2 regions of the Nocardia sp. CA-135953 genome follow, and region 2 is predicted to be linked to the other one. Evidence: riboswitches for the same ligand, from Rfam matches in the RefSeq annotation. Region 2 holds a riboswitch; the other holds the start of a gene.
The links. A riboswitch is a leader RNA that binds a small molecule or an ion and turns the genes downstream of it on or off. The one in region 2 is predicted to bind S-adenosylmethionine.

Region 1 (5,952 bases), 1.8 Mb from region 2:
CCAAGCCCAGTCGTTGCGCTCACTATCCGCCAGCGCCCCATGCACCAATGTCTCGAACCCCCGCCGCCCGAGCTCAACCACCAGCTCCTCGGCCACCCCGACCCGCTCATCCGCCGCAACCGAAATTCGCATACCCCAAGCGTAATAATGCCCCCACCGCACAGCCGCGAAACGGCGAGCGGCCTGGCCTCGGTCCCGAGGACAGGCCACCACCACACCAGTCACCAGCCGACGGGGGCGAGGCGATCGATGAAGATCCCGGTCGGCCCGTCGGCGTCGATAGTCGCGAATTCGAGGATCGAGTCGGTGCCCTCGGTGACCGTCAGCTGACCGGTGTGATTGTTCATATCGGTGGCCGCGAATTTACGATTTCACCGGGGGTCGCGGCGTTGAACCGTGTTCGTCGTACCCACTGACACGCACCCGCCCGCTCGCGCTGTGACAACCTGTGAGCGGCCTCACACACACCGGGAATCGACACTGTGCACCGACCCGGCGAATAGGCCAGAATCCTGGCAGCGTGACTAGACGCGGAAAGCGGAGGGACCGGCAATGTCAGCTTGGGGTGAGGTCGTTGTCGGCCTGGTAATTCTGGTCGGGCTGGTCGGGATCATCGTCCCGATACTGCCGGGAGCCATTTTGATCTTCGGCGCCATTGCCGCATGGGCGTTCATGACCGGGGGCGCGACGGCGTGGACCGTATTCGCAATCAGCACAGCGTTCCTGGTGCTGTCCGGCGTCATCAAATACACCTGGCCGGGCCGGAAGATGAAGGATGCGGGCGTATCCAATCGCGCCCTGTTCATCGGCGCGATCTTCGGCATCGTCGGCTTCTTCATCATCCCGGTGGTCGGATTGTTCGTGGGATTCGTTCTGGGCGTGTATCTTTCGGAGCTGCAGCGACTCCGCGACAACCAACCCGCTTGGCAGGCAACAGTTCACGCGCTCAAAGGTGTGGGTCTGTCGATGCTCGTCGAACTCTTCGGTGCGCTGCTGGCGACCGGGGTATGGGTCATCGGTGCCATCGTGAGCTGAGTCGCACTCACTCGATGGCGGGGAACGGAATCGTATCGGCCGGTTCGAGTTTCGGTAGTTCATCGCGCCGCAGCGGCAGGGTCGGCTGCTCGGTGCGGTGGATCGGCAGGGTCGGCGTCGGATCGGCCTGGATCGCCCGTTCGCGGGCGGGCAGACGATAGAACACGCGCGCGTTGTCTTCCAGCACCTTGAACATATCGGTGCCCACCACATCGCAGATCAGATCGACATCGGAATCCCGGAACGGTCGCCCCGCGCGGGTGCCGGGCAGATCGGTGCCGAACATCAGCGCCTCGGGATTGACCGCGTGGATCCGGCGCAGCGTATCGGCCACCTTCATATGCACCCGACCGAAGCCGGTCGCCTTCACCCGCGCCCCGCGATCCACCAGATCCAGCAGATAGGGCAGCCCCTCCTCGGACATGCCGAGATGGTCGATGGAGAAAACCGGCAGCTTCGAGATCACCGGCTGCATCGAGGTGAGCATATTGCCGTCGATATACACCTCGACATGCCAGCCGACGAGGTCGTGCGCGCGCAACGCCTGCAGCGTCATCGCGGTGATATCCGGGGCCGCGCGCTTGACGTTGAACCGCAGCGCACGCACACCGATTCGGTCGAGTTCGTTGATCTCTTCGTCGGTGGCGTCGGGGTCCAGCGCGGTGACGCCGACCCACCCTTCGCCGAGCTCGGCCAGCGCCGCTTTCAGATAGGTCTGATCGGTGCCTTGGAAGGATCCGCTGACCACGGCGCCGCCGCTGACATCGAAGCGCGACATACGCTTTCGATAATCGGCGATGGTGAACGGGTCGGGCAGGTAGCCCTCGTTCTCGGCCAGCGGGAACCGCGGGTCGAAGATGTGGAGATGGGCATCGAACACTTGTACAGAATGCCTCAGAGACGGAATTTCCGCTGCGGCAGACCCGACAGATTTTGTGCTGCCGCAGCCGTGTCGGATTGTCGAGAACCACAGGAGGTGACTGTCACCCCCTGTGGCGTTCGCACTAGACCTTGTGCGGCTCGCTGGCGCGCAGCATGTCCTCGCGCTCGACGACCTTGACGCGCTCACGGCCCTCCGGCTCGCCGAGGGCGCGTTCGTGCGCGTCGAGGCGGTACCAGCCCTGCCAGGTGGTGAACGGGATGCCCTTGTTCTCGAGGAATTCGGTGACCGCATCCAGTTCCGGCTTCGCGGCCGGGGTGAAGTTCACGCTGTCGTCGAGCAGGCAGGCAACGGTCTCGTTGGCATCGCCCTTGGTGTGGCCGATGAGGCCGACCGGACCGCGCTTGATCCAGCCGGTGACGTAGGTGGCGGGCAGATAGCGATCCGCACCGTCGGCGTCCTCGTCGACCAGGACGCGTCCGGCCTCGTTCGGAACGACACCGGCCTGATCGTCGAACGGCAGGTTGGTCAGGTTCTGCGACAGATAGCCCACGGCGCGGTAGACGGCCTGGACGTCCCAGTCCTTGAACACGCCGGTGCCCTTGACATTGCCGGTGCCGTCGAGCTGGGTGCGCTCGGTGCGCAGGCCCGCGACCTTGCCGTCCTCGCCGAGGATTTCGGCCGGGGATTCGAAGAAGTGCAGGAACAGCTTGTGCGGGCGGTTGCCGACATCGCGGATGGCCCACTGCTCGAGGGTGTTGGCGATCATGTCGACCTGCTTGGAGTGGCGGCGCGCGGCCTCGGAGCCCTCGTCGTAGTCGATGTCCTCGGGATCGACGATGACCTCGATGGTCGGGGAATGGTCGAGTTCGCGCAGCTCGAGCGGGGTGAACTTGGCCTGCGCCGGGCCGCGGCGGCCGAAGACGTGCACCTCGACGGCCTTATTGGCCTGGAGACCGCTGTAGACGTTCGGCGGGATCTCGGTCGGCAGCAGCTCGTCGCCGGTCTTTGCCAGCACGCGCGCCACGTCGAGTGCGACATTGCCGACACCGAGGACCGCGACCTTCTCCGCCTCCAGCGGCCAGGTGCGCGGCACGTCCGGATGGCCGTCGTACCAGGAGACGAAGTCCGCGGCGCCGTAGCTGCCGTCCAGGTCGATGCCGGGGACGGGCAGCGCGCGGTCGGCGTTGGCGCCGGTGGAGAAGATCACCGCGTCATAGAACGTGCGCAGATCGTCGAGGGTGATGTCGGTGCCGTAGTCGATATTGCCGAGCAGGCGGACCTGCGGCTTGTCCAGCACCTTGTGCAGGGCGGTGATAATGCCCTTGATGCGCGGATGGTCCGGCGCGACGCCGTAGCGGATCAACCCGAACGGCGCGGGCATGCGCTCGTACAGGTCGATACTCACCTCGGCATCGGACTTCATCAACGCGTCGGCGGCGTAGATTCCGGCCGGTCCCGCGCCCACGATCGCGATGCGAAGCGGGCGAGGCCCCGCGGTGTGCGCGTCAGGCCCGGAGGAGGCAGCTTGCGTAACAACGGAGGGCCCGTGCGCTCCGCTAGTCGACTCAGCACTCTGTTCGGTCATCTTTTACGCGCACCCTTATGGTCGAAACAATTAACGGCGTCAGTCTTAGCTTAGGCTAACTTGACGCACCCTCTCGGTCGCATCTGCTGATGCGAACAGGCGGCCATCTCGGCTATGAAGCCGCGCCGCAATCCCGCGATTCTATCGGTGGCACAGCGCGCACCCTGCGGCGGTGCGTACACCGGGTGTTCGCTGCCCGGCCCACCTACCGTGACTACCCGCTCTGGGCACATCTATCAAATCCGCGCGACGCAGGTTCCGGGGCCGAATGCCGGATACCGCCGTCCACCAGGGATGATCGACCCATGACAGAGCAGCAGGGCACCGATGAAGAACCGGTAATCGAGGTCGATCAGACCGATCGTCGCTCCATCGCGCCGTTCATCGCGGCGGCCGTATTCGCCGCTGTCGTGCTGGTCGCGATCGTGCTCGGTGCGGTGCTTTCGCCCGCTGAGAAAAATGTCACAGAATCGGACAAGATCGCGGCCGCGGTGCAGCGCTACGCGGAGGCCCGCGCCACCACCGACAACACACCGCCGCCGGGCGTGGCCTGTCCGGACTTCGACGAGAGCAAGACGCCGCTCGCTGGTCAGTTCGGCGGGGCCGCGGCCGGAAAGTCGATCAAGGTCACCAAGATTGAGAATGCGATGGTCGACGGCGATAACGCCAAGGCGACGGTGACCATCGCGGTCGAGGGCCGGGAGACCCCGGCAACCTGGAATCTGACCCGCTCGCAAGACCGATGGATCGTCTGCCGTTGATTCCCTGTGCGCGGTGCGAACTGGGGTTTGACATGGCGCCCCCTACCCAGGCAATCTCATTTTCGGGTCATGAGTACCAGCGCCAAGCCCCGGCTCGCTGGTCGGCAACCCTCCTCCGCGGTGGGGTGCTCCGGGTGACGACCTGGCCGCGCACCGAAACCCAGGTGCGGCAAGCGTGGATTCACAGGAGGATCGCATGACATATGCCGGTGACATCACCCCACAGCAGGCGTGGGAGTTGTTGCAGGACAACCCCGAAGCTGTCTTGGTAGACGTGCGCACCGAGGCCGAATGGCGTTTCGTCGGTGTGCCGGATACGACCTCGATCGAACGGCCGACGGTGCTGATCGAATGGGTGGACAGCAACGGCGCCCGCAACGGTGAGTTCGTCGAGCAGCTGACCAAGGCGCTGGCGGGGCGCGATCCGGCTGCGCCCGTCGTCTTCCTCTGTCGCTCCGGACAGCGTTCCATCGGTGCGGCGGTCGCCGCGACCGGGGCAGGCATCGCCCCGTCGTTCAATGTGCTGGAGGGCTTCGAAGGCCCGATCGATGAGCTCGGACATCGCGGTGGCTCCGGCTGGCGCGCCATCGGCCTGCCCTGGCGGCAGTCATGATCACCGGCGGTTCGTTCGACAAGCCGCTGCCCGAAGGCGTCGGTCCCGCGACGCTCGGCGTGCGAGGTGGCCTGCGTCGCTCGGGATTCGAGGAAACCGCGGAGGCGCTGTACCTGTCCTCCGGTTTCGTCTATGAGAGCGCCGAGGCGGCCGAGGCCGCGTTCACCGGCGATATCGAGCATTTCGTCTACTCCCGCTACGGCAACCCGACGGTCGCCATGTTCGAGGAGCGGCTGCGTCTGATCGACGGCGCCGAAGCGTGTTTCGCTACCGCGAGCGGCATGTCGGCCGTATTCACCTCGCTCGGTGCGCTTTTGGGGGCGGGCGATCGACTTGTCGCCGCGCGCAGCCTGTTCGGCTCGTGCTTCGTGGTCTGCAACGAGATTCTGCCGCGCTGGGGTGTGGAGACGGTCTTCGTCGACGGCGATGATCTGGATCAGTGGGAGCAGGCGCTTTCGGTGCCGACCCAGGCCGTGTTCTTCGAGACACCGGCCAATCCGATGCAGACCCTGGTCGACGTGCGCCGGGTGACCGAACTCGCGCATGCCGCGGGCGCGAAAGTGGTGCTGGACAACGTCTTCGCCACGCCGCTGCTGCAGCGCGGTTTCGAACTCGGTGCGGATGTGCTGGTGTATTCGGGCACCAAGCACATCGATGGTCAGGGTCGGGTGCTCGGTGGTGCGATCCTCGGCGCCGAGGACTACATCGATGGTCCGGTGAAAAACCTTATGCGCCATACCGGTCCGGCGCTGAGCCCGTTCAACGCATGGACTCTGCTCAAGGGTTTGGAGACGATGCCGCTGCGCGTGCGTCACTCGACCGAATCCGCGCTGCGCATCGCCCGCTTCCTCGAGGGCAACAAATCCGTCTCGTGGGTGCGCTATCCGTACCTGGAATCGCATCCGCAGTACGACCTGGCGACCAGCCAGATGAGTGGCGGCGGCACCGTGGTCACCTTCGAACTGAACGCGCCGGAGGCCGAGGCCAAGAAGCGGGCCTTCGAGGTCCTCAACCGCCTGCGCATCATCGATGTCTCCAACAACCTCGGCGATTCCAAAACCCTCATCACCCACCC
Region 2 (5,952 bases):
TCTGGGTGACCTTGGCATCGGCGGGCATATTTCGGTAGATGCCGAGGAAGCCGTAGTGCGCTGATTGGTCGGGGACCGTGGCGGAACTCCAGTTGTAGCCGATCTCGAGCGTGGGATAAGCCGCGCGCACTTCGTCGACGGTGGAACCGACGGCGATGCCTTCGGGTGTGCGTACCGGAAGTTTGCCGGGCATGATCGCGACTATTTCGCCCTTGTTGGTGAAGCCCTGCCAACCCGCTCGTGCGCTGTAGCGACCGCAGCCGGGCGGATCGTCGGTGTTGTCGAAGGCCGCGATTTCACCAGTGGCCTCGGCCTCGCTCCGGCTCATCCCGAGCCGCAGTTTGCCGAAGCCGAGCGGGCCCAGGACGGTCGGCGCCGATGGCAGGGTGGTCGTCGACGCCGCGGCCCGGGTCGTCTCGGTCGGCTCGTCCGAGCACGCCGTAGTGCCGATCAGCATCGCGCCGAGCAGCGCGAATATCGGTACGGCACGATGAATACGCATGGTCTACCCCCGATGTCGTCCATGAACCGGAATGCCCGCCACACTGAGATGGGTGCGATGTCGGCCAGTCTGCACATCGGCGACTCCCCGAGTCAAGGCGACGTCCATCGGCCGACGTCAACCTTATGCGCCACGTTCGGAGCTCGGTGTCGACTGAGGCGCAACAACTTTCGTCGGCATCCGCTGACCCGGCCACCGACGCGGCAGCGTTCGATCGAGCGCAGTCGAATGGTGGCCCACTTTATCCTGCGGAGCCGCCGGTTCACTCGTGCCGAGGTGCGGCGTCGGCTCCGGCTCGATGAGCATCGCTCGGAATCAATCGCATCGAAGCCGTGCGTCAGCCGACCTCGGCTACCGTGCGCCGACCCCGGCGAATACCGCGCGGCACTCGCCGATTCCCGTACCGGTATCTTCACCCAGGCCGAATCCCTGGTCGGCATGGGCATCGCACTCGATCCGCGTTGGGCGGGAATGGATTCCGCACTACTTACCAATGCGGTGCTGAGCGTTGCCGAAATGCTCGGCAGGCTTGCGGTCAGCGGGCCGGACGAGTATTCGCGCGAGCGATTGGAAGGCTTCGTCCACTCCATCGTCCAACTGCTCGTCGGCGCTCCCGCCGCACAGTCGAAGGAATGATGGGTTCAGCTGTTGCGACCGACTCGCGCCAGTCGCATTGTCTCGGTGAGCAATTTGGACACGGCGGCGGCTTCGGTGAGAAAGCCGTCGTGGCCGTCGCGGGAGTGCACGATCTCCAGGCCCTCGCAGCCCGGCAGCCCGTCGGCCAGTTCCTGTTGAGTTCGCAACGGGTACAAGCGATCCGAGTCGACGCCGCCGACCACGCACGGTACCGGGGTGGTGGCGAGGGCGGCCGCGATGCCGCCGCGCCCGCGGCCGATATCGTGTCGGTTCATCGCCTCGGTCAGTAGCACGTAGGTGGCGGGATCGAAACGGCTGCAAAGCTTTTCGGCCTGGTGGTCCAGATAGCTCTGTACCGCATAGCGGCCGCCGTCGCGCGGGTCCTCGTCGCCCTGCGCATTGTTCTCGAAGCGGTGATCGAGTTCGCCCTCGGTGCGGTAGGTCAGGTGCGCGATGCGGCGGGCGATGCCCATGCCGGTCGTCGGGACGCGATCGGTGTCGTGGTAGTCGCCGCCCCGCCAGTCCGGATCGGCCTTGATGGCGGCGATTTGCGTTGTCTGCGTGCCGATCTGGTCGGCGGTGGCGCGTGCGCCGACGGCGAGTACCAGTGCGGAACCGACCCGTTCCGGCGCGCCGACCATCCACTCCAGCACCCGCATGCCGCCCATCGAACCGCCGACGGCGGCGGCCAGGCGTTCGATGCCGAGCAGATCGAGCAGCGCCGCTTCCGCGGTCACCTGATCCCGGATCGAGATCTCCGGAAACCTTGCACCCCAAGGCTTTCCGTCCGGCGCGAGCGTCGAGGGGCCGGTGCTGCCCTTGCAGCCGCCGAGCACATTCGTCGCGATGACGCACCATTCGTCGGTATCCACCGGTGCGCCCGGCCCGACCATGCCGTCCCACCAGCCGGGCAGCGGATGGATATCGTCGGGCACCCCGACGACATGCGAATCGCCGGTCAGCGCGTGCTCGACGAGCACCACGTTGTCCAGTGCGGGGGAGAGTTCACCCCAGCGCTGCACGGCCAGATGAACGTCCGGGATGACTGCGCCGCTCTCCAGTCGCACGTCCCCGATGGCGATGATGCCGAGCCTCCCGTCCGGCGGCGGCAGGGCCACCGCGGACGAACGCGCGGTACTCGGGTCGGTCACGGTCACGACTCCGCCTCGCCAGCGCTCGGCTCCGTCGCGACCGAGGGTGCTGTGTTGATGGTTCGCTCGCTCACGGTTGATGGTTCGCTCGCTCACGTCGTCGCCGCCGTGAAAACAGCCCGCTGCGGACAATGCGTTGCCGATGCCGGGGGAATCACGAGGGAACGCACATCCTCGATGCTAACTACCCGACTGAACCGGGCCGTGGTCCGGTAGACCGGGAGTGCGGCCGCGGACGCGATGGGGTCACTCATGTCGTGCTCCAAAGGGTTGTTCGCCAGCAGGTCTTATCGTGATCTGGGTAACGGACAACAACTCATCGGAAATACCTCCTGAAGTGCGCGCTTGCTCTCGACCATCGAGAGCCCGGTCATCACCCGGAGCACCCCACCGCTGCTGGAGGGTTGCCGTCCAGCAAGCCGGGGCTTCGCGCTGGCACTCATGACCTGACGGACATGGTAACCGGCGCGCGGTCGGCGACTGAAATCCGTTATCGGTTGTCCGCCGGTTCGGTCGCGGGCTGCCCTGTGCATACACGCATGAACTCGTCGAACGACGTGGTGAATCCGCCGCGGGCCGCCGCGGCGGCCGCGGCGGTGTCTTCCTCGTCGAAGATCGAGTTCTGGCACTCCATGCTGAGGTGGCCGATCAGCTGCCAGGCGCCGATGACCAGTTGCACCGGCAGCGCATCGGGCTGGGTGCCGAGTCGCTCGGCGATCGCGTCGGCGATCGCGGTGTTCTTGTCGTCGGCCAGTTCCATGCTCTGCGCACTGACCGTCGGACTGCTGCGCAGGATCCGCTGCATCTGCTGGAAGCGCCGGAACGACAGCGGTCCCTCGGTATTCACCGCGGCCTGGTCGACGACAAGCAAAAAGGCCTCGCGCAGCGATTGCAGCTCATTGCCGGTGACCGGGAGTCCACGCAGGCATTCGGCGATCGCGAGTCCGAAGTCCTTGACCGGCCCGAGGACGATGGCCTCTTTGCTGTCGAAATACCGATTGATCGTGCGCGGGGACACATCCGCACGGTCCGCGATCTGTTCGACCGTGGTCGCGTCGAATCCCTGTGCGTCGCACAGGTCGAGCGCCACCTCGATGATGCGCAACCGGGTCTGCTGCTTCTTGCGCTCGCGCAACCCCGGACCGCCGGACGCACTGGGCCCTGGGTTCGCTGGGGCGCGCACAGCGTCCTCGGCTGTGGCGCTCGCGCCGATCGGCGTCGATGACTCGAGCATGGACTCATGTTAGCGCAATCGGATTCATTCGTGTCCTTAGCAGCCAAATGTCGTAGTACGACATTTTTCTATTGACGACAAATGTCTGCCAATGACAGGATGGCTACACGAACTTCGGACGAGGAGACCAAGGTGAGCGAGACTGCGACAGCGGTGGAAGTTCTGGAGAAGCAAACGAGTTCGGCACGCTGGCTGGCCCTGGGGGTGATCGCATTGGCCCAGCTCATGGTGGTTCTCGACGCCACCATCGTGACCATCTCGCTGCCCTTCGCCCAGCGGGATCTCGACATCAGCGACGGCAATCGGCAGTGGATGCTGACCGCCTACACGCTGATCTTCGGCGGCCTGCTGCTGCTCGGCGGACGGCTGGCCGACTACCTCGGGCGGCGGCGGATCTTCATCGTCGGCCTGGTCGGCTTCGCCGGTGCGTCCGCGGTGGCGGGTCTGGCGCAGAACGCTGCGGAGCTGTTCGCCGGACGGGCGCTGCAGGGTGCGTTCGCGGCGCTGCTCGCGCCCGCGGCACTGTCACTGCTCTCGGTGACCTTCACCGAGGCCAAGGAGCGCGCGACCGCGTTCGGCGTCTTCGCCGGTATCTCCGCGGGTGGTGCGGCACTCGGCCTGATCGCGGGTGGCGCGCTGACGGAATACGCCTCCTGGCGCTGGTGCCTGCTGGTGAACACCCCGATCGCACTGCTCGCGCTGCTCGGCGCGCTGGCCTTCGTGGTGAAGGATGTGCCGACACCGCGCACCGGCGGCTATGACGTGCCCGGCGCCGTCACCGTGACGGTCGGTCTGATCGCCATCGTGTACGGATTCAGCCGCGCCGCCGAGGACGGCTGGCTGGCCGGCAGCACCCTCGGGCTGCTCGTCATCGGTGTCGCCCTGCTGATCGCCTTCGTCGCCATCGAGCGTCGATCGTCGAATCCGCTACTGCCGCTGCATATTCCGGGTGAGATCAACCGCGGTGGCGCCTTCCTGGCGGCGTTGCTGATCCCGATCGCGATGTTCGCGATGTTCCTGTTCCTGAGCTACTACTTTCAGATCACCCTCGGCTACTCGTCGCTGAAGGCCGGTTTCGCCTTCCTGCCGTTCCCGGTGGGCATCGCGATCTCCGCCGGTATCACCAGCGCGCTGCTGCCGAAGCTGGGCCCGCGCCCGCTGATGGTGGCCGGGGCCGTGCTCGGCGTGCTCGGTCTGGTGTGGCTGGCGCAGCTGAGCTATGGCGACAGCTACGCGGTCGGCGTGCTGCCCGGGCAGCTGCTGATCGCGCTCGGTATGGGCCCGCTATTCGTCGGGATGCAGACCGTCGCGCTGCATCAGGTCGAGGAGGAGGACTCGGGTGTGGCCAGTGCGCTGTTGAATGCGGCACAGCAGGTCGGCGGCGCGGTCGGTACCGCACTGCTCACCACCATCTCGGTGCAGACGGCCAAGACCTTCGCGCAGAACAATCCGACGGTGGACAACCTGATAGCCCGCGCTTCGATCCACAGCTACGACGTGGCGTTCTATGTCGGCGCCGGCTTCTTCCTCGCGGCGATTCCGGTGATCGCGTTGATGATTCGGGACAAGCCGGAAAATCTGATCGAGGGATCCGAGCAAGACGCGCGGATTCCGGTCGCGGTCTGATCCTGAAATAGCGATGTCCGGGTGTCCGATGGGATGCCCGGACATCGCTATTTCGGCAGGGGCCGACCTACTTGGCGGTAACGCAGCTTCACACGGGGGGCTACCCGCGCGGTGAGAACAATGGCAGCAGTACGCTTGTCTTGTTTGCACCACTCGTCTCGCGGACAACGCGGGACATATACGTTGTCTGTTGGAACAGCTGGGGTCCGCTCACAAGCGTGTTCGCCTGGCCGTGCAATAAGGGCACCATCCTAGGAGGACACGAAGATCCATGTCCAAGATCAAGGTTGAAGGCACCGTCGTCGAACTCGACGGCGACGAGATGACCCGGATCATCTGGCAGTTCATCAAGGACAAGCTGATCCACCCGTATCTCGATGTGAACCTCGAGTATTACGACCTCGGCATCGAATATCGGGACAAGACAGACGACCAGGTCACGATCGACGCCGCGAATGCGATCAAGGAGCACGGTGTCGGTGTCAAGTGCGCCACGATCACTCCGGATGAGGCCCGGGTCGAGGAATTCGGCCTGAAGAAGATGTGGCGCTCGCCCAACGGCACCATCCGCAACATTCTCGGCGGAACCATCTTCCGCGCGCCGATCATCATCTCGAATGTGCCGCGTCTGGTTCCCGGCTGGACCAAGCCGATCATCATCGGCCGTCACGCATTCGGCGACCAGTACCGCGCCACCGACTTCAAGGTGTTCCAGGGCGGCACCGTCACACTCACCTTCACCCCCGAGGACGGCAGCGAGCCGATCGTGCACGAGGTCGTGCAGATGCCCGAGGACGGCGGCG

Region 1: another riboswitch for S-adenosylmethionine. It lies ahead of ACQPXH_RS03595 (rhodanese-like domain-containing protein); the one in region 2 lies ahead of metX (homoserine O-acetyltransferase MetX).

Annotation. Positions count from the first base shown of each region.
Region 1 covers NZ_CP192082.1:766,991-772,942, reverse strand. Annotated here, with positions in the region: gene ACQPXH_RS03625 (RpiB/LacA/LacB family sugar-phosphate isomerase) at 1-132, opposite strand, end outside; gene ACQPXH_RS03620 (hypothetical protein) at 222-347, opposite strand; gene ACQPXH_RS03615 (DUF456 domain-containing protein) at 553-1,035, shown strand; gene ACQPXH_RS03610 (amidohydrolase family protein) at 1,043-1,915, opposite strand; gene ACQPXH_RS03605 (FAD-dependent oxidoreductase) at 2,040-3,503, opposite strand; gene ACQPXH_RS03600 (Rv0361 family membrane protein) at 3,809-4,264, shown strand; SAM riboswitch class IV at 4,330-4,446, shown strand; gene ACQPXH_RS03595 (rhodanese-like domain-containing protein) at 4,461-4,877, shown strand; gene ACQPXH_RS03590 (O-succinylhomoserine sulfhydrylase) at 4,874-5,952, shown strand, end outside.
Region 2 covers NZ_CP192082.1:6,277,453-6,283,404, reverse strand. Annotated here, with positions in the region: gene ACQPXH_RS28905 (hypothetical protein) at 1-502, opposite strand, end outside; gene ACQPXH_RS28900 (hypothetical protein) at 731-1,138, shown strand; gene metX (homoserine O-acetyltransferase MetX) at 1,144-2,256, opposite strand; SAM riboswitch class IV at 2,626-2,736, opposite strand; gene ACQPXH_RS28890 (TetR family transcriptional regulator) at 2,780-3,523, opposite strand; gene ACQPXH_RS28885 (MFS transporter) at 3,656-5,149, shown strand; gene ACQPXH_RS28880 (NADP-dependent isocitrate dehydrogenase) at 5,421-5,952, shown strand, end outside.